Regions from separate parts of the Pseudoalteromonas sp. P1-8 genome, predicted to be linked through region 1. Evidence: predicted binding sites of a transcription regulator. Region 1 holds the regulator's gene; each other region holds the start of a gene.
What was found. Region 1 encodes sigma-54, which starts transcription at its own class of promoters, with help from an activator protein. Its sites were predicted from a motif close to GTTGGCACGNNNNTNGNNT; they were not measured.
Positions count from the first base shown of each region.

Region 2: the regulator sigma-54 is predicted to act here: its motif matches at 3,823-3,841, upstream of AN213_RS03615 (BON domain-containing protein).
Region 3: the regulator sigma-54 is predicted to act here: its motif matches at 2,460-2,478, upstream of dps (DNA starvation/stationary phase protection protein Dps).

Region 1 covers NZ_LJSO01000014.1:43,301-49,986, forward strand. The annotation lists gene mgtE (magnesium transporter) at 1-1,108, opposite strand, end outside; gene AN213_RS16630 (HPr family phosphocarrier protein) at 1,320-1,592, opposite strand; gene rapZ (RNase adapter RapZ) at 1,606-2,451, opposite strand; gene ptsN (PTS IIA-like nitrogen regulatory protein PtsN) at 2,452-2,904, opposite strand; gene hpf (ribosome hibernation promoting factor) at 2,908-3,195, opposite strand; gene AN213_RS16650 (RNA polymerase factor sigma-54) at 3,223-4,719, opposite strand; gene lptB (LPS export ABC transporter ATP-binding protein) at 4,827-5,552, opposite strand; gene lptA (lipopolysaccharide transport periplasmic protein LptA) at 5,549-6,070, opposite strand; gene lptC (LPS export ABC transporter periplasmic protein LptC) at 6,060-6,614, opposite strand; gene kdsC (3-deoxy-manno-octulosonate-8-phosphatase KdsC) at 6,611-6,686, opposite strand, start outside.
Region 2 covers NZ_LJSO01000002.1:7,961-14,646, reverse strand. The annotation lists gene AN213_RS03635 (NADP-binding protein) at 1-421, opposite strand, end outside; gene AN213_RS03630 (methyl-accepting chemotaxis protein) at 534-2,558, shown strand; gene AN213_RS03625 (hypothetical protein) at 2,543-2,752, opposite strand; gene AN213_RS20010 (YqaE/Pmp3 family membrane protein) at 3,006-3,164, opposite strand; gene AN213_RS03615 (BON domain-containing protein) at 3,222-3,788, opposite strand; gene AN213_RS03610 (LiaF domain-containing protein) at 4,117-4,776, shown strand; gene AN213_RS03605 (VOC family protein) at 5,027-5,443, opposite strand; gene pmbA (metalloprotease PmbA) at 5,574-6,686, opposite strand, start outside.
Region 3 covers NZ_LJSO01000005.1:239,671-246,356, forward strand. The annotation lists gene AN213_RS09435 (GGDEF domain-containing protein) at 1-706, shown strand, start outside; gene AN213_RS09440 (substrate-binding domain-containing protein) at 809-1,819, shown strand; gene AN213_RS09445 (HPP family protein) at 1,899-2,318, shown strand; gene dps (DNA starvation/stationary phase protection protein Dps) at 2,546-3,064, shown strand; gene corA (magnesium/cobalt transporter CorA) at 3,143-4,099, opposite strand; gene AN213_RS09460 (serine hydrolase) at 4,220-5,449, opposite strand; gene AN213_RS09465 (hypothetical protein) at 5,478-6,092, opposite strand; gene AN213_RS09470 (helix-turn-helix transcriptional regulator) at 6,124-6,336, opposite strand; gene AN213_RS09475 (hypothetical protein) at 6,504-6,686, opposite strand, start outside.

The DNA of each region.
Region 1 (6,686 bases):
CATTCAGTGCGCCAATCGCTAACTCCTTAAGTAATAAGAAGCGTTGGTTGGTTTGGTTGATATGACCAACCGCTATACCACGAATAACCAGAGTTAGGGTTTGGCTACCCGCAACACCCCCCATTGAAGGGACGATACCATTGAGTACCGCTAAAATAGGCAAGATTGCTAAGGTGTTTTCGAAAAAGCTTGCCACAATGGCTGCTAACAATGCGGTTAATAAGTTAACCCCAAGCCAAATAGAGCGACGCTGCGAACTTTTTAGCACTGGCGCAAAGGTATCTTCTTCGTCGTCAAGACCAGCGAGGCTTAGCATGCTGTGCTCTGCATCTTCACGGATTACGTCAACGATATCATCAATGGTAATACGACCAAGCAAGTGAGCGTTATCATCCACAACAGGCGCTGAAATCCAGTTGTGACGCTCGAACAGTTGCGCTACATCACTTTCATCCATAGAGATTAGGATTGACTCACAGTCTTCATCCATTAAATCACGAACAATTTTATCTGAAGGACTGGTCAGCAATGTAGTTAATGAAAGCGCGCCTAAAAAGCAGTTATGCTTATCAACTACATATAAGTCATCGGTACCCTCTGGTAGCTCACCTCGTAAGCGTAAATAGCGCAGTACAACATCGAGAGTAACGTCAGGACGAATGGTGACCGTATCGCTGTTCATCAAGGCACCGGCTGAGCGCTCTTGATAAGAAAGTGCTTGAGTTGCTCTCTCTCTATCTTGCGAATCCATGGCACTGACAACGTCTTGATATACGGTATCAGGAAGACTACGTAAAACCTCACCTAAGTCATCGTCGTCCATATCTTCAGTGGCAGCAGCAATGTGCTCAGGCTCCATCTGGGCAATAATGCCAAGACGTACATCTTCAGAGAGTTCTTCTAGAACATCACCACGGACATCTGGATCAACCAGCTGCCAAAGCATACGACGAATTTTATGGGGAGAAGATTCAAGTAAAAGGGCTGTATCACAAGGTGCCGTTTTGGCTAACATACCGCGCACTTGAACAAATTGACCACTATTGAGTGACTTGGTCACTTGTTTGAGTTGTTGTAGTGGGTAATCTTGTTCAAAGGCTTCTGGCATTGGCGTCCTTACAACTGAAAAAAGTTTAAATAGGCTAAGCAAATACAGCATAGTTGCTTTGTAGTGTATTTGCAGAGATATCGTCGCACTGCGATAAATTTATTAAGAGTTTTGTAATTTAGAAAAGCGAGCGATATAAAAGTAGGATATTTAAAGGGAATTTTAAATATCCGAATTAAGTTTACCGTAAACCTTGAAGTCTTAGCAAATGCTATTCTTGCTCGTGGAAGCGTTGTGCAATTAATTCGCCGATTGCCGTTAATGCAGCATCGGCGTCAGGGCCTTCACACACAACGCGAACTTCTTTACCCTGACTACTTTCAAGTAGCATTAATGCTAACACGCTGTCGCCTTCAGCTTCTTTATCATCTTGATAAAGCGTAATTTTGGCATCAAATTGCAGTGCTAATTGCGCTAAAACAGTAGCAGCACGAGCATGTAAGCCAAGTTTGTTTTGAATTAAAAAGGTATCTTCAGCGTGCATTGTTGGTGCCTAATTAAATGTCTTGTTCGCGGTGGCGGATTTTTACATTAGCATGGCTTTTGGCAAAGCTCTCACCAATTGTTTGCGCTAAGTAAACAGAGCGATGCTGGCCGCCGGTGCAACCAATAGCAATGGTCAGGTAACTGCGGTTATTACGCTCTAAATGTGGCAACCAAGTTTGCACAAAGGTTTGTATTTGCCAAGTGAACTTTTGCACTATGCTGTGGCTAGCTAGGTAATCTTTTACTGGTTGATCAAGGCCAGTTAGTGGCTTTAAATCAGGTTCCCAGTGTGGGTTAGGTAAAAAGCGTGCATCAAAAACGTAGTCAGCTTCTTTTGGAATACCATGCTTAAAGCCAAACGACATAAAAGTAATAATTAGCTTTTTATCTTTTTTACCTAAAATCTTTTCGCGAATTGATTCTGCTAACTGATGAACACTCAGATCAGTGGTATCAATCATAAAGTCAGCGCGAGTGATCAACACATCAAGCAGGATTTTTTCTTGTTTAATGGCCAGATCAAGCGGCAAAGAATCAATAGATAGTGGATGCAAGCGGCGTGTTTCTGAAAAGCGCTTGATCAGAGTTTGGTCATCACTGTCTAAATAGAATAGTGTTGGGTTTGCGAAACCTGGCAGGTACTCAAGAATATCATTAAATTCTTGCTGCTCTTTCGGTAAGTTACGTACGTCGATACTGACCGCTATTTTATCGTAGTTATCAGACACACTACGTACGAGCGAAGGCAGTAAATTAACCGGAATATTATCAACGCAATAATAGCCTAAGTCTTCAAGTACTCGTAAAGCGACCGATTTACCTGAGCCTGAGCGACCGCTGATAATTATTAATTCCATTTATGCCTCTGCTGATATGACCTGAAACAGTTGCTGATCGGTAGTAGCACTACGCAGCTGTTTACAAAATTCTTTATCTTTAAGTCTATCAGCAATTGTTGATAAGGTCTTTAGGTGAAGCTGACAGTCACCATCTGGTACGATGAGTGCCACAAAAATATCAACTGGACGATTATCAATTGCATCAAAATTAATAGGGGATTCACTCACTATCACAAATGCATGAGGCTCATCTGCGCCGCTCATTCGGCCATGTGGAATAGCAATACCTCGGCCAATGCCGGTGCTACCTAGTTTTTCTCGGTTGAGTAAAGCATCTAGGATATCTTGTTGCGATAAATGAGGAAGCTGCTGGTGGGCCAGTTCGCTGATATATTCAAGAATTCTTTTTTTGCTATTAAAAAGGACCGCAGCTTTGCTGCAGTCCTGGTTAGTAAGTGAACTTAGTTTCATAATTTAATGTCGAGCTAATTTCTCTTTGTGTTTAATGACTTGGCGATCAAGTTTATCGATCAGTGAGTCAATGGCTGCGTACATATCTTGATGTTCTGTAGAAGCGAATAATTCGCCTCCGTTTACATGTAAAGTTGCTTCTGCTTTTTGGCTTAATTTTTCTACATCTAGAATGACATGAACATTATTAATATGGTCAAAATGCCTTTCTAGTTTCGCAAACTTGGTGTTTACATAGTCTCTTAATGAATCTGTGATTTCTACATGACGACCAGTTAAATTTAGTTGCATAAGCATTTTTCCTTCTATGTAAAACGTCTAAATCAGACTCTTACGCTGATTAGACGGAGGTATTGCTAGAGACTCACGATATTTTGCAATTGTACGTCTAGCTACTTTAATTCCTTGCTCAGCCAATATATCTGCAATTTTGCTATCACTCAATGGTTTAGCTGAGTTTTCTGCAGCGACTAACTTCTTGATTAAAGCGCGTATTGCTGTAGAAGAACACTCACCACCATTTTCGGTGCTGACATGGCTTGAGAAGAAATATTTCAACTCAAAAATACCCCGTGGGGTATGCATATATTTTTGCGTTGTTACCCGTGAAATCGTCGATTCATGCATTTCGACCATTTCAGCAACATCATTTAGCACCATCGGCTTCATTGCTTCAGGGCCATGTTCAAAGAAAGCTTGTTGTTGTTGAACGATACAGTTGGTCACCTTTAATAGCGTATCGTTACGGCTTTCTAAGCTCTTAATAAACCACTTTGCTTCTTGTAAGTGAGAACGAATAAATTGGCTGTCGCTACTTGATTTAACTGAGCGAGACATAGCTGCATATTGGCTGTTCACTCTAATCTTTGGCATACAATCTGGGTTTAACTCGACTACCCAGCGACCTTTTACTTTTTTCACTGATACATCAGGTATGACGTACTCAGACTCTTCGCGTACTATGCTATCCGCAGGCTTAGGGTTTAAGCTGTGGATGAGCGTCATAACTTCTTTAAGCTCGTTTTCTTTAAGCTTAGTCTTTTTCATCAAAGTTCGATAGTCGCGACTCGCTAATAATTCGATATGCTCAGATAAAACCATTTTAGTTTCAGCTAAATATGGCGTATCGGCATCGAATTGGCGTAGCTGAATGCACAGACATTCTTGTAAACTGCGCGCGCCAATACCCACAGGATCAAATAACTGAATTCTTTTTAAGACCGCTTCGACTTCATCAAGTTCGATTTCTTCTTCATCGTTATTTTGATTAAAGCTTTCGACTATATCTTCACAGCTTACCGTTAAAATACCTGAATCATCGATAGCTTCTACAATTGCCACAGCAATCGCTTCATCAGTAGGGCTAAATGGCGTGAGCTGTAATTGCCACATTAGGTATTCGTGAAGGGTTTCGGTTGATGCACCTTGATAGATAGATTCATCTTCAGGCATTGGCCCTGACGATGTTGAAGGGGCGGCACTCATGTACTCATCCCAAGTAACATCCATGGCTAAGTCATCGCTTACGGTGTCTTTATTGAGAGCATCACTACTTTCTTGCTCGTACTCGCTAGGTGCTTCTTCGGCAGACGCGCTGACTTGCACATCGTCAGACTCCGCTTTTTGCTCATTCTTGCCGGTGCTTTCTTCATTGTAATCCGCTTCTTCCACTTCAAGTAGGGGATTACTATCAAGCGCTTCTTGAATTTCTTGCTGGAGATCCAATGTACTGAGCTGCAACAAACGAATCGCTTGTTGCAGTTGTGGAGTCATTGTAAGTTGCTGGCCCATGCGCAGCTGTAATGATTGCCTCATGTATCCCTAACAATCCTTTTAAAGTTATCGATAACTGTAAAAACACAGTTATCGATTTATTGTCATTGTTATAAGTCTAGCAGATGCTCTAGTCGCTGGCGTAATGGTTACAGCCTGAATTGCTCGCCTAGATATACATCGCGTACAGTTTGGTCTGCTAATACGTGCTCAGGTGTGCCTGATGCAATTAGCTCCCCATGAGAAACAATGTAGGCTTTTTCACAAACATCAAGGGTTTCTCGAACATTATGGTCAGTAATTAGTACACCGATACCACGATTTTTTAGGTGCTCAATAATTTTCTTTATATCTAACACTGAAATTGGATCAACACCAGCAAAAGGCTCATCTAAAAGGATAAATTTAGGATTAGCGGCTAATGCGCGAGCAATTTCTACACGGCGTCGCTCACCACCTGACAGCGCCATACCTTGGCTGTCACGAATGTGTTGAATACTAAATTCATCGAGTAAGCTATTAAGTGTTTCTTCGCGACCTGCTTTGTTTAGATCTTTACGGGTTTCTAAAATAGCCATCAAGTTTTGGTAAACCGTTAACTTTCGAAAAATTGACGATTCTTGTGGCAGATAGCCGATACCTAAGCGGGCACGATTGTGCATTGGCAAAAGGGTAATATCGTTATCATCAATGCTGATTTTACCTTTGTCGCTTGGGACTAGGCCTACAATCATATAGAAGGTGGTGGTTTTACCTGCACCATTTGGGCCAAGCAAGCCAACAATGCTGCCCGCTTCAACTTCAAGGCCGACATTTTTAACCACTTGGCGGCCTTTGTAGCTTTTAGCTAAAAGCTCTGCTTTTAATGTGCTCATGGTTGGCCTTTATTATCTTTTTTATTTTCAACAGGCACTAAAATAGTGTGTACACGATCTGTTGAGTTTTCGTCTTTTTCAGCACTGATCAGCTGCTGTGCCATATCATAGGTAATGCTTTTTGCTGTTACTTTTTGACCTGCTTGAGTAACTTCAGCTTCACCATTTAAGGTTAAGAAGCGTTTTGCAACATCATAACGAACTTCTTCGGCGCTGGCGCTCATCACGGTGCCATCAGTTTGCTTTTCTTCGAAGTAAGCAGGCTTACCTGTGGCAATAATTAACTCTACTGTACCCTCGGTGTCACCGCCGTGTGCTTCAAGGCGTTCAGCGGTAATACGACGATTACCATGCACGATCTCTACGTTACCTTCAAATATGCCAACGCCATCTTTTAGTTTACCTACTTGGCGATCTGAGCTAATGCTAATTTGAGCGCCTGTTTGCTCGGCAGCTGCGCCCGAAAAGGCAATCAATAAGCTTGGGATCAGGAGTAATTTCTTCAGTTTATTGGTCATAGTATATGGTTCGTGTATGGTTAGTTAACTCAACAATTTCGGTTTTTAAATCGGCTTTTAAGCCTTTACCGGTAATCTTTAAATTCGGTCCTGTTAGTGTCACAGGTTGCTTAGAAAACATGGTCATTTTATCAATATCGACATTAATGTTTTCTGCTTTTATATCTTCAATCATGCCGTTGTGGGTTAAGTTTTTAGCAACTACATCCCCTTCAAAAATCAGCTGATCGTTTTCATACAATGTGGCTTCTTTGGCTTTTACTTGCCAAACATGCTGGTCGCCATAAATAGTAAAAATAGGTTGCTCAAAAAAGGTAAACCCTAATTGTTGATACAACTCCATTTTAGCAGCAGCCACTTTATGACTAATTTTGCCTTGCTCATCATACGCTGTTTGCTTTAACGCCACAGCAGTGTAATCAGGTGTTGCGATGATCTCGTCTTCACTAGTTATTGTGTCTGTTGATTGGTTAAAGTACGGGTACCATAACCACACCATGCAACAAACAAAAACAATACTCAGTAAAATACGGGCTATATTCATGCGCTGGTTCCATCGCTAGTTAACGGCTTACCGTTTTCTAACATCAGTAAATCAGTTAATTCACGCACAGCT
Region 2 (6,686 bases), on a different contig from region 1:
TGAGCACTAACTGCTCGGCATCAAATAGCAGTTGCTGGCGCGCTGATTGACAATTGATTACTGTACTCTCGTCGTATTGACCATTCTCAGTTGGGTAGACACCCGTCGAAGAACATAAAATAAAGCCTTTACAATTTAGTTGCTTGGCAAGCTCAAGCCCTGCTTGCAAAGTGACTAAATAATTACTTTCTGAGCTGCGACTACGCGGTGGAATTGCACACACCCACCATGCACCTTCAAGAGAAACATCGTGTTTAAGCACATCGTCTGCAAGCGCAAATTGGCGCTGAAAGTCATGTTCGTGCTCGCTACTTCGGTGTGTCCCCTGCACTTGCCATGCTAATTCTTTAGCCTCAACACACAGCGCACTACCAAGCCAACCTGCCCCTAAAACGACCAGTTTATTATTTTCAGAACTCATTTATCCAACTACCTCTAGAAATTATTATTAACGTTCGCTTAACGGTGTAGCGATTTGGGTGCAAATATGATTAGATAGATAACTCTACCCGATAATAAAAACACGTGCACCTATGTTAAATAACCTCTCTTTACGTAAAAAAATATTACTACTCATCGGCGGGACGATAAGTGTACTACTGATCATCGCGTCTAGTTTTTTTGTTAGCCATATTGCTGACCTATCGCGCCAAGCTATTCAACGCGAAGCCGACAGCTATTTACAGAGTGAACGACTTTCAATGCAAGGTTACTTTGCCAAATACGGTAAAGTGGTTCAAACCTTCATTACAAATCCGCATTTAGTGAATTGGTTCGACAATTGGACTGAACGTGACCAAAGCCTTGATAACCAACCTGGATACGACAGCGTTAATCAAGATTTTGTGCGTATCAGCGGCAACGATGACAACATCTTATCTGCCTTCTTTGCATCTGCAACAACTGGTGAGTACTTTAAAGAAAACGAGCGAACCACTCATTATAATGGCCAACCTTACTACGCTTACAAACGTGGTTGGTGGCAAGATGCTTTAAAGATCAACAAACTCTATGTAGGCCCAATTTCTGTGGATTTAACCACAGGTAATGCCTCTGCAGTTGTACAACAGCCTGTTTATAAGCAAAACAAACTAATAGGCTTTGGTGGTGTTGATTTACAGCTAAACAACATCAACGACATGGTTGAAGAAATTCGCTTTAATGGCCAAGGCTTTGGTTTCTTACTTGATGGCAATCAAAAGGTTGTGCACTTATCTAAGCGCACTGGCCACAAGCTATCTGTGACTGACGAAGGTCCGAATGGCAAGGAAGGCTTAGATGCCCTCGAAAAACAATTTAGCGACACATCAGGCTTTAGCGAATTAAACCGCGCGATGAAAAGCCAAAAAGATGGCAGCAGCTTTGTTACTTTCAAAGGTGAGCAATATTACGTTGTATACAACCGCCTTGAGCTAGAAACCCCTTACCTTGATTGGTACGTGGGTATTTTAATTCCAACAAGTATGATTGATGAGCCAGTAAATGATGCAGTGATGACAACCACAACCTCAGTGATCATCATTCTTGCGATTATCATTGCGATGATCTTCTGGGCCACGCAAATGATCACCAAACCGCTGACTAAGCTAACTTACATCATGCGTGATATCGCATCAGGTGATGGCGATTTAACACAAAAAATCGAAATCAAGAGTAATGATGAAGTGGGCCAACTTGCTCATCACATGAATACCTTCATCGATAAACTTCGTGCAATGATGCTAAATACGGCTGCGCAGGCTGAGCAACTAAGCCAAGCTGCAAGCCAGTTGAAAATTGTATCGCAAAAAACCAACGATGAAATTCAGCAAGAAAAGCAGCAAGTTGATAGTGTTAGTGCGGCGGTAACCGAAATGGCGTCTACAGTGATGGAAATCTCGCGTAATGCCCAGCACACCAATAATGCCGCTGAAGAAGTGCAAACCATTACCGTTGACGGTACGAAACGCTCTACTCAAGCTCAATCAGTGATGACCGCCCTTGCAAGCCATATTGGTGAAGCGTCTAAAGTGGTTGCGGGTCTTGAACAAGAAAGTGGCAATATCGGTGCGGTAGTTGATGTTATCAACTCGATTGCAGAGCAAACTAACTTACTAGCACTGAACGCAGCGATTGAAGCAGCTCGTGCTGGTGAGCAAGGCCGAGGCTTTGCTGTTGTTGCTGATGAAGTTCGTTCACTGGCAAGCAGAACGCAAGAATCTACTGATGATATTCGCAATATGGTCAGCCGCTTACAGCAAATTGCCCAGCAAGCATCGACTATGATGCAACAAGGTCAAGAGCGTGCTGAGGGTTCAGTAGAGCAAACACAAATTGTATTGCAAGCTCTACAAGATATCGCCCAGTCTGTGACAAATGTGCAAGATCAAAGTCATCAAATTGCGACTTCGACAGAGCAGCAAACTGTGGTTGCAGAAGATATTAACAATAGCTTGGCAGCAATAAATCACTTAGTGAATAGCACTGCGGATCATGCCCATGAATTGGCGGATGAAGCACGTGATTTGAATGAATTGGCAGCCGCTTTAAATAAGACGGTGAATCAATTTAAGTTATAAAGATAAATTGCTGAAGTAGTTAAAAACCCGATGTCACCTGAAGATGACATCGGGTTTTTATCGTCAGCCTTCCCTGTTAGTCGTGGCGCAACCGCTTTCGCGTGTTCCATAAATTCGTGCCACTGTTGCTTGTTCCATAAAGCAACTCCATTGTTGGTCAATCCTTGTGTTGGTTGCGTTTGTACTTGTTCCATATAGTCTCCTCCTTACGCTAGCTTCATCCTGTTTGGCTCCTGCCTAAGCTTATTCCTTGCTGTCATCTCCATTCACTTTATCCATAAAGCGTTGCCATTGTGCGCTACTCCATAACGCCTTGTTACTTCCTTGTTGTCCTTTGTGCGTAGTTACATTATCCATACTGTAAACTCCTTGCGGTTTATCGTCCGTTACTCCTACAGCAACTCCTTGCTGTGCTCCATTACCCATCCTTGTAGATTAATGCGGTGATTATCGCTTAGCGATGATATACACAGCATGAATCAAACCTGGAATGTACCCTAATAAGGTTAAAAGAATATTAATCCAGAACTGCGCACCTAAACCTACCTGTAAAAATACGCCAAGAGGTGGAATTAAAACCGATAAAATAATACGTATTAAATCCATGACTCACTCCTTGAAAAAGATAAGCCCAGCCAAAGCTGGGCTATATAGGGCTTGCTATTATTCAGCAACAATCGTTAATTCATCGATTACTTTGCGAACATCTTCAGCATTTTCAGCAATGCTTACCGCTAATTGCTTTTCTGCATCAGACTCAACAGTACCTTTTAGTGTTACTACACCCATGTCAGTATCAACATCGATGTCTGTACCACCCACTTCTGAGTTAAATAAATAACGTGTTGTGATTACAGTACTGATTTTTGCGTCGGTTAAGTCGCTTTCTGCTGAATCAGCTTTGTCTGATTTCATGTGCTTAGCTTTCATGTTTTTAACAACAGTTAGTTTGTTATCAACAGAGCTAACACCGTCTAGGCTAAGAACTAGCTCTTCAGCAAGCTCTTTATCTAATTCGCTATCAACTTTACCTGTAAGTACAACCTTGCCATTCGTTACATCAGTGTTGATGTCAAAGTTGTTAAGGTTTGTGTTCATAAGAAGCACAGTTTCTGCCTTACCATCAATCCAAGCATCTTTACTTTCATTTTCCCAGCTGCTTGCCTGAGCTGACATGCTAGTTGCACCAATTACTAAAGCGGCAATCATAGATTTGTTAAAAGTGTTCATAATCTTCTCCTTTTGATTTAAGACACATTTACTAATGCGACTATGATGCCAACTATTTATTTGTTTATTTTCAGCAGGTTAAACACCCATTCAGCAGCTATTTATATTCATTTAGGTAAAGATTTACAAGCTGCTCGGTAAGAAGTTCACGATGTTGCAAAAATAACCATTTAGTTGCTGATTTTATTAATCTGTGGTTAATTTAACGAAGTTGCTTATTAGCAAAAAACACAAACCATTGATTTATATTAAAATAAACTTTGGCCTAAGCCTTGCTTCGTAATTAATAACTAAAAAATCACCTTTAAAATCACAACAGGGAACTACCATGGCCGTTAAACTTGAAGATCGCCCAATCGATCAAGTAAGAGAAGAAGTTATTGATCAACTCATTTATAACTACAGTCATGCTGTTATTTCAGCCGAAGCATTTGAACGCCGACTAGACCAGGCAATGGCAGCCACCAGCAACGAAGTATTGGTTGAACTGGTTGCTGATTTAGATCTGAAGGCAGATATTGACTACAAATCGCATAAGCATGCGCAATTTAAACCTCACTACAGCCACAGCAGCGACAACGAAAGCCTGCAGCTTAGGAGTATTTTGGGTTCAAATGAGCGCAGCGGCCAATGGGTAGTACCAAAAGAAATTCACCTCACCAACTGCTTAGGTTCAATCGAACTCGACTTTAGCGAAGCAATTTTCCAACATCAGCATGTCACTATTTACGTGAACTGTATTTTAGGTAACGACGAAATCTACGTACCAGAACATGTTAATGTGGTATCTAAACTGTTTAGCGTAATTGGCAGCGTAGAAAACAAATCAGTCGCCTTAAATAAAGGCCAAGGCCCAACTATCACTATTGAAGGGAATGTATGGCTAGGCTCAGTCGAGATTTCGGTTAAACGTACCATGAAAGAAAAGTTCATCAGCTTTGCCAATAGCCTAAAAGCCAGTTGGAAAGAGATGAATAAAGTGCAGTAAAGGTGCGAGTTGCGAGTTGCGAGTTGCGAGATATTGTAGGCGCGATTTTATATCGCGCAATAGGTAATAAATGACGCGGGGTAAACCCGCTGCTACAACCACCGCGCGAAATAAATTTCACGCCTACATCAACCGTAGGCGTCACGCTTGCTTGGCGCGTCTTACATACAACACCATTCCATCAATCAATGCCTGACCAACAAACAACAATGCTCGGCTCAAAACTGACGGCTGAAAGCTGACAGCTCCCTCACAAGTCATTATTCCTCTCACTCGGGATATCACTAAAATACTCTACAAACTCAACTTCAAAACCTGCAGGGTCGATGAAATATACATTTTTACGATAAGGGTTTTCTGGGCCGTGTTTATCAATTTCATAACCAGCTGAAACCAGACGTTCAACTACAGCATTAATATCGTTTGTTACATAGGCAAAATGAGCAAGACCCACTTGGTGGCCTGCTAAATCACGGTTTTCAGCTTCACCGTTATTGCTTAATGCAAGGTATTGGTAATCATCACCAAAGTGCAACCACTTGCGCGGTTTGCCCGACCACTTGCTATCGCCTTGACTACGCACACGCCAGTGCGGGAACGCGGCTTTATAAAAGTGCAGCATGGCATCAACATTACTAACAACAAGGTTTACGTGTTCTAAATACATGGTAGTTTTCCTTTTTATTTTTAAACTGCCACCAAGATAAAACCTCAAGTTAAGTTTAGGTAAAGAACTTTTTCAAATAAAAAAGCCCCACAAAAGTGAGGCTTTAAAAAAATGATTCGTTGTATATATATTAACTACCAGCAATCTGCATTTGTTCAATCAATATAGAGCCAGTTTGAATACCACCACGACGCTCGATGTCACCACCTAAGCCTACTACAGCCTTGAACATGTCTTTTAAGTTACCAGCAATAGTGATTTCACTTACTGGGTATTGGATTTCGCCATTCTCAACCCAAAACCCCGCCGCACCACGTGAGTAATCACCCGTTACCGTGTTCACACCTTGGCCCATAAGTTCAGTTACTAATAAGCCTGTGCCCATGGTTTTTAAAAGTGCTTTTAGATCAGCATGGGTTTGTTCAACTAGCCAGTTATGAATACCACCAGCATGACCCGTTGGTGCCATCGATAGTTTGCGTGCTGCATAGCTAGCTAATAGGTAAGTTTGCAGCTCACCACCTTGAATAATTTCACGGTCTACAGTTTTTAAGCCCTCAGCATCAAACGGCGAAGACGCTAAACCTTGTAATAAATGCGGGCGCTCAGAGATATTCACACAATCGCTGAAAACTTTTGTACCTAAGCTATCAAGCAAGAAGCTCGATTTACGATAAAGAGCACCACCACCAATCGCCGACACTAAATGGCCAAACAATGAGTTAGCAATATCTGCTCTAAAAATTACAGGCACTTTCATAGTACCGAGCTTTTGGCTGTTAAGTTTAGCCAAGGTTTCGGTTGCCGCTTCGAGGCCTACTTTTGCAGCATCATTTAAGTCATCTTTATGGCGCGCGATGGTATAAGCCGAGTCACGCTGCATTTGCTCGCCTTCTTTACCAATCACCATCGTACTAATGCTGTGACGCGTACGCGGGTAACCTGCAATCATGCCATGGCTGTTACCATAAACACGTAAACCTTGGTGAGAAGAAAAACTCGCACCGTCTGAATTTACAATGCGCTCATCGGCATTCAGCGCCGCTTGTTCTGCTTGATGACAAAACTCAACACCTTGCTCAGGGCTAACTTCCCACGGGTGGTATAAATCTAAATCTTGCGGTGCAAATTCAAGTAACTCTTTATCAGCGATACCATTAAATGGGTCGTCAGAGGTGAACTTTGCAATATCAATGGCTTTTTCGACCACTGTACGTAATGTTTTAGGGTTTAAATCGGCTGT
Region 3 (6,686 bases), on a different contig from region 1:
GAATATTGGCAACACTGTGTTGTCAATGGCGCAATGCATTTTACTATTAGTGCCCATTTCACAGCTAAGTATTATTACCCATGAACATAACTTAGCGACCTTGTATTCATTGACCGTCATTGCCCATGCAACCGTGTTTGTTATGACTGGCCTCGGTCTCATCACCACCCTGTTGGTGGATGAAAAAAAGCGTTATTTGGAATTGTCTCTAAAAGACCCGCTTACCGGGCTCTACAATCGCCGCGGGCTGCAATTCATTATTGAACAACAGCAACTATTCAGCCCAAGTCAAACATCTAGCTTATTCGCCTGCGTAGTTGATATTGATTACTTCAAACGTATTAATGATAGTTACGGGCATGATGGCGGTGACCTAGTCCTCGAAGTGTTCTCTGATCTAATGAAACACCATTTGAAAAAAGAAGACTTATGTTGCAGGCTCGGCGGTGAAGAATTTTTACTGTTGTTCTTTGCTACCGACATCAGCTCGGCTAAGCAATTTTTAGAGGGCCTACGTAAAACATTTGAAACCAGTCAAATAGCTTATCGAGAACATCGTATATCGGTTACTGCTAGCTTTGGTTTAACCAATTGGCAACCAAATGACAGCTTTGAAAGCTTAGTAAACCGCGCAGACAAAGCCGTTTATGCAGCGAAAAATAATGGTCGTAATCGCATAGAAACAAACAGCCTAAACAAGGAGTAAATAACTAGAGACGCCACTAAAACAAATACCTTTCTATCAATCTTGTAAATTCCAACTCTGTCACTATAATTAGCTCGTGCTTAACTTGCAATATGTAGTGCTATGTCCTTAAAAGTATTATTAAATTTTAAATTGAACTGGGTACTTTTGTGTGCCAGTTTTTGGCTTTTTGCCCTGCCAATTCAGGCTAAATATGTGGTGGCTGTTGTGGGTAAAACCAAAAACGATAGTTTTTATCAGCAAGCCTTTAAAGGGTGTGAGCAATTTGCAAAACAGCATCTCGATTTTGAATGTATTTACGATGGCCCCAAAGACTTTCAAGATATTCGCACACAAGTCTTAGTGATCACCGACCTTGTTCGCAGAAACAACATTAGTGGTTTATTAATCGCAACCACAGATTCCAATTACCTTGTTGAAAGAGCCCTTAAACAGCTTAAAGATAACAATATTCCTGTGATCACTTTTGACTCTGATCTGCTCGAAGAAGATCAGCAGTACCGTTTAGCTTATGTAGGTACCAACAATTTTGACTATGGTGTGGCCTTGGGGAACGAATTAAAAAAATTCACCAGCAAAGAAAATAACCAGGTGTGTATTCAATCAGGGCACTCAACAACACCTAATTTAAACAAGCGCATTGAAGGTGTTCGCTATGCGTTATCTGGGCAAAAAGATAAACGTTTAAGTGGTGAAAATGGCTGGAGTGAGTTTGATAGATGCCCTTTATATAGCTTAGGCAAGCGAGAGGTCTCCCTCGGTCAACTCGACAAACTTCTTAACCTTGAAAATCCACCACTATTTTTAGCGGTAGCGGGCTTTGCCCAATTTAACCCTAATTATGCAAACGTGATTGCTAAACATAAGCAACGTATTGCTAATCAAGAGGTGGTGATCGTTTCTGCCGATACTGAGCAAATGCAATTAGAAGTATTACAACAAGGATTATCATCGGCCAATATTGGTCAAAACCCATTTGAAATGGGCCGACTTTCTGCAGAATTGATGTATCAATACCTCACTAAAGGTGAACGACCAGCTAAGTCTCACTATTATTTAGACTTTCATTATTGTCAGCAAAATAATGCAGGTACTTGCACCGTTAATCACTAAAACTTTGATCTCACTAAAGTGCAATTAACTCGATAAGCGCTAGACTTACCACAACTTGATTAATTGTAAGGATGTAGCCATGACACACCTAGTTAGTGATTTGATGACGCCAGACCCATTCGCCATTAGCGCGCAAAATACCCTGCATGACGCGCATAATCTAATGAAAGAGAAAAATGTCCGCCATATTCCAGTGATCAATGAGCATGGTGGTTTGGTTGGCATGTTAACGCAAAAAATCATGATTGCTCAGGTAATGAATATCATGGCGAATTACAGTGCCAGCGCCCTCGAACGCAAGGAAAAGCAAACTAAAGTGGTTGATATTATGGCTACCGATTTTACCAGTATCTCGCCAGAGCAACCGCTACACGAAGTTGCTAAGTTTTTTGTTGAAAACCGTCATGGCTGCATGCCTGTGGTTGATAAAGATAACAACCTAGTGGGCATTCTAACCTCATCTGATTTTGTTCGTTTAGCGGCGGCTTTACTTTCTTAAGTCGTAAATTAGTATCTGCACACTGAATTTTTTACAGAAGGTGTGCAGAGTTTTCATACTTCTTCTTAGCTAGTATCACCCTCACTCAAGACCCAAATGAAATTAACCCTTTAAATTCATAATCTTATAATTTAAAAATAATTAGGCACAACGCTTGCTTCTATGTAATTACACATGCTTTTTAGATTAAAAGCGAAAGGAAATTTACAGATAATCTCGGAGGAGTAATGAGTAATTCATCATCAAAAATCGCAGAATTTACAGCACCCGGTGTTAAAGACCAAGCTGCAGCTGACACGATTGCTATTCTAGACCAACGCATGGTCGCTTTAATCGATTTACACCTCACTTTAAAACACATTCATTGGAATGTTGTTGGCCCTAATTTTATTGGTGTACACGAAATGTTAGACCCGCAAGTAAGCGCAGTGCAAGAGATGACTGACACGATCGCAGAGCGTATTGCAACTATGGGCGGCGTACCTGTTGGCACACCACAATCAATTGTAGAACGCCGTACTTGGCAAGATTATTCAATTGGTAAAGGCTTAGTTACTGACCATCTAACAGCACTTGATAAAGTGTATAACGGAGTCAATAAAGACCACCGTGCAGCTATCGATAAGCTTGGTGAGCTAGACCCAGTTTCTGAAGATATGATCACCGGCCAACTGGCTGACTTAGAACAATTCCAATGGTTTGTTCGTGCACATATCGAATCGTCTACCGGCGAATTGAAAGGTTAAACCCCATTTAAAGGTTAAACCCCCTAGGTCTATCCGAAGACCCCTTGCCCAGCATTTGCTGGGCTTTTTTATGCTTTGTTACAACCAACCTTTATGTTTAAAGAACAAGTAAGGTGCAAAGCCAGACAGCAACATAATGCCAATTGCAAACGGGTAACCCCATGCCCATTGCAGTTCAGGCATGCTGTTAAAATTCATCCCATAGATACTGGCGACAACGGTCGGCGGTAAAAACACCACAGAGGCAATAGAGAAGGTTTTGATAATTTGGTTTTGTTCGATGTTAATAAAACCCTGAGTCGAGTCCATTAAGAAATTCACCTTATCAAACAAAAATGTACAGTGAGACATAAGGGTATCAATATCGAGTACAATTTCACGAAGTGACTCGCGGTCTTCTGTCGGCGCTCCTAGGTGGCGCAGTAAAAACGAGATATTCCGGCGCGTATCCATCAAACATAAACGCACTTTACCGTTATTATCTTCAAGGCGCGAAATTCGACTAACAGCTTCTTCTAAGTCTGAGTCATCCTCTTCAAGTACATAGGCACTGAGTTTTTCTAACTGGTGATGCATGTCTTCAAGCATATCAGCGTGGTTTTCGACTTTTTGGTCAAATAAAGTCACCAAAAGTTGCTTCGGATTATCACACGCTACTTGCCCTTTACGAGCACGCAGTCGTAATAGACGAAAATCAGCTAGTTCATCATCGCGGATTGTCAGCAAGCAGTTGTCTTGTAGCAAACAAGCCACGGTTACCGTATTAAAGCGCCCTTCATTTGGTGACATGAAAAGCGCATGCACATGCAAACCTTCATGGTCAATAAAACAACGGGAAGAGGCTTCGATTTCTTCAACATCATCAGCACCAGGTAAGGTGATATTAAGCGTGCTTGCCAGCGCTTGTCGTTCTTCTTCAGTCGGATTTATGGTATCAATCCAGTGGGCATTTTTTATGGCTGTTGCAAGAGGCGTATCAGCAGCTGGCTCAGTTTCTGTGATCACACCTTGGTCTATAGAAAAAAATCGTAACATTTGCCCTACCCTGATAAATCAATTTAAAACAAATACTATAGCTGTTCACGTTAATGAACAATGACAATGCAACGAATTAAAAGGTAAAGCAGAAAATAATTAAAACCTAACATCAATTGCTTATTTCGCTTTTTTGAAGCGCACCAAAAGCATACCTATCAAGATGATACCAAGGCCTATTAAGCAAGGTACAAAAGCGCTTTGCAGGGCAATATCAAACGCTAAAAAGTCGGGGTAACCGGTTTGCCAAAGCGTCCATTCATAACCGAGTTTTGATGCAATATGTTCACCACCGCTGCTAAGTACGATGATTGCATCATTGTTATCTGGGTTGATGCGAAGCGTGCTATTTATTGCTGGCTCATTCGCGCCATCATGACCAAAGACAAAATCTCCCGATGCTGTTGGTGCATAAAGCATGGTACCTAGCCCCCAAATTGGTGCGCCTAAGCTAATTGCCAAAGGCGCTCGCATGGAGCTGATCATTTGCAGGCTTAACTGCCCTGTTTGAGGTGATGTTAATGCTTGCACTAAAGCGATTAAGTCATGGCTACTTGCCAGTAAGCCTGTTGCTGCTGCCGATGCGTATTGAAAATGCCCAGCAGCTTGCCCGCTTTTATCATAAGCAGGTGCGATGTTGTCTAACTCAGTGAGTACATCGTAACTGGCATCAGTCATATTGACTGGCTTAAAGACGTTATCAGCCATCCAAGTTGCAAAGCGTTGATTCGTTTTTTCTTCTACCAGCAGCTCCAGCATTAAATAGCCGCCCCCAGAATACTTAAAATCGCCCACAGGCTTGGTGACTTTTATTTCACGCACACCCGTTGATGATAGCGGCTTGTTGAGCGACTCAAGCAAGCTTGGTACGGTTTCATTTAGAGGAATATCAGCAAAGCCTAAGCCATCACCAAGCCCCGCAGTATGCGATAACAGATGTGCAAGGCTAACGGTTTGATTATCAAACTCTGATTCAGGTAACTGCCAACCCGTCAGTTGCTCATTAATAGCGTGATCTAAAAGGACTTGCTGCTGCTCTGCCAGACTCATCACACCATAGGCGGTAATAAATTTACTGAGCGATGCCACTGGGAACAAAGTATTTGCAGTTATTTCATCTTTGCTTTTTGAGTAATCTTGAAAAACCACTTGGCCATTTTCAATCAAAACATAAGCGATGTTTGCTTGATTGTTGGCAATCAGCGCCTGACTATTAGCAATAAATTGCTCAGTGTTGCCCGTTTCGGCAATGGGTTTTAAAAACCAACCACTGACACCACCATATACACAGGTAGCAGCCCAAACAAATGACAAAAATAGCGTTAACAGAATCGTTTTAAACCAGCTCATACCCTATTCCTTGTGTTACAAAGCGCTGTTAAATCACTTCGATTTGCTCAGGTTTTTTGATAAAGAACACCATTAAAATTAATAATGCTGCTGGGAATAAAAACACATTCAAATAAGCAAAAATCACCGTTAGCTGTAAGATGCACATTAGCAACAATAGGATAGAAAACACCGTTAGCAACGATGACATTCCATGGCGCTTTGTTAGTAATAATGCGGCTGTGATCAAACCCACTAACGCATACAAGCCTAAACTCCCAGCCGAGACCACCATGGCAATAATTGAAATACTTTCTACTACATCATTCGATGCTTTATCACCTGCAACAGCAAGATAAACATCGCATAACACAGTGGCATGAAAAGCTAATACCAACACCGCCAACACACATAACAGTATGCGTACACCTTCAACATCAAACATATCTTTTAGTGCCTTGCGTAAACTCAGGTACACGTAAATTTCAAGTGCACCGATGAGCACGAACACAAGGTCTGAAAAGTTTAAGCTTTGTAAATCAAGCTTAAGCGCCTCGCCTAAGCCATCAAGTGTTTCGCCAAATACTGAAATCCAGTACATAGGAAAAATTATGGCAAGTAACCCCGCTGCTATGCCGGGTAGTAAATAATCACGGTTGAGCATATGCCCTCCAAAATCCTGTTGCGTTGTAAAGTTAATCGCTATCGCGTTCGTACACCAAAATATCGCCGGGTTGGCAATTAAGCTCTTCACAAATAGCTTCAAGGGTACTAAAGCGGATCGCTTTCACTTTTCCGTTTTTTAGTAATGATAAATTGGTCATAGAAATATCAATGCGCTGAGATAGCTCTTTCAGCTGCATTTTGTTCTTTGCCAATTCTATATCTAGGTTGATTCGTATTTTCATAGTCTAAAAAGTACACAGCGGATTTATGATTGTCAAACTTTATTTTACGATTATCATAAAATAAAGAATGAAAAACATAATAACTCAGTAAGTAATTAAACCCATATTTTGACCATTTCAGGCATAAAAAAAGCCAGTAAATACTGGCTTTTCGCTCTATTTATAAGTTAGACATTGGCTTGGTAAGCAGGGATAGCTATCGCCGCTACAATACCCAATAAAAATATGCCACCAATGATCAACACGCCCCAAAATGACCATTGTTTTTGTACTCGTTGAAAATGCTCAACACTATCCCAACGTTTATTTTGCCATGCCATTTCTCGGCCTTTAAAGCCCAGATAAATCGA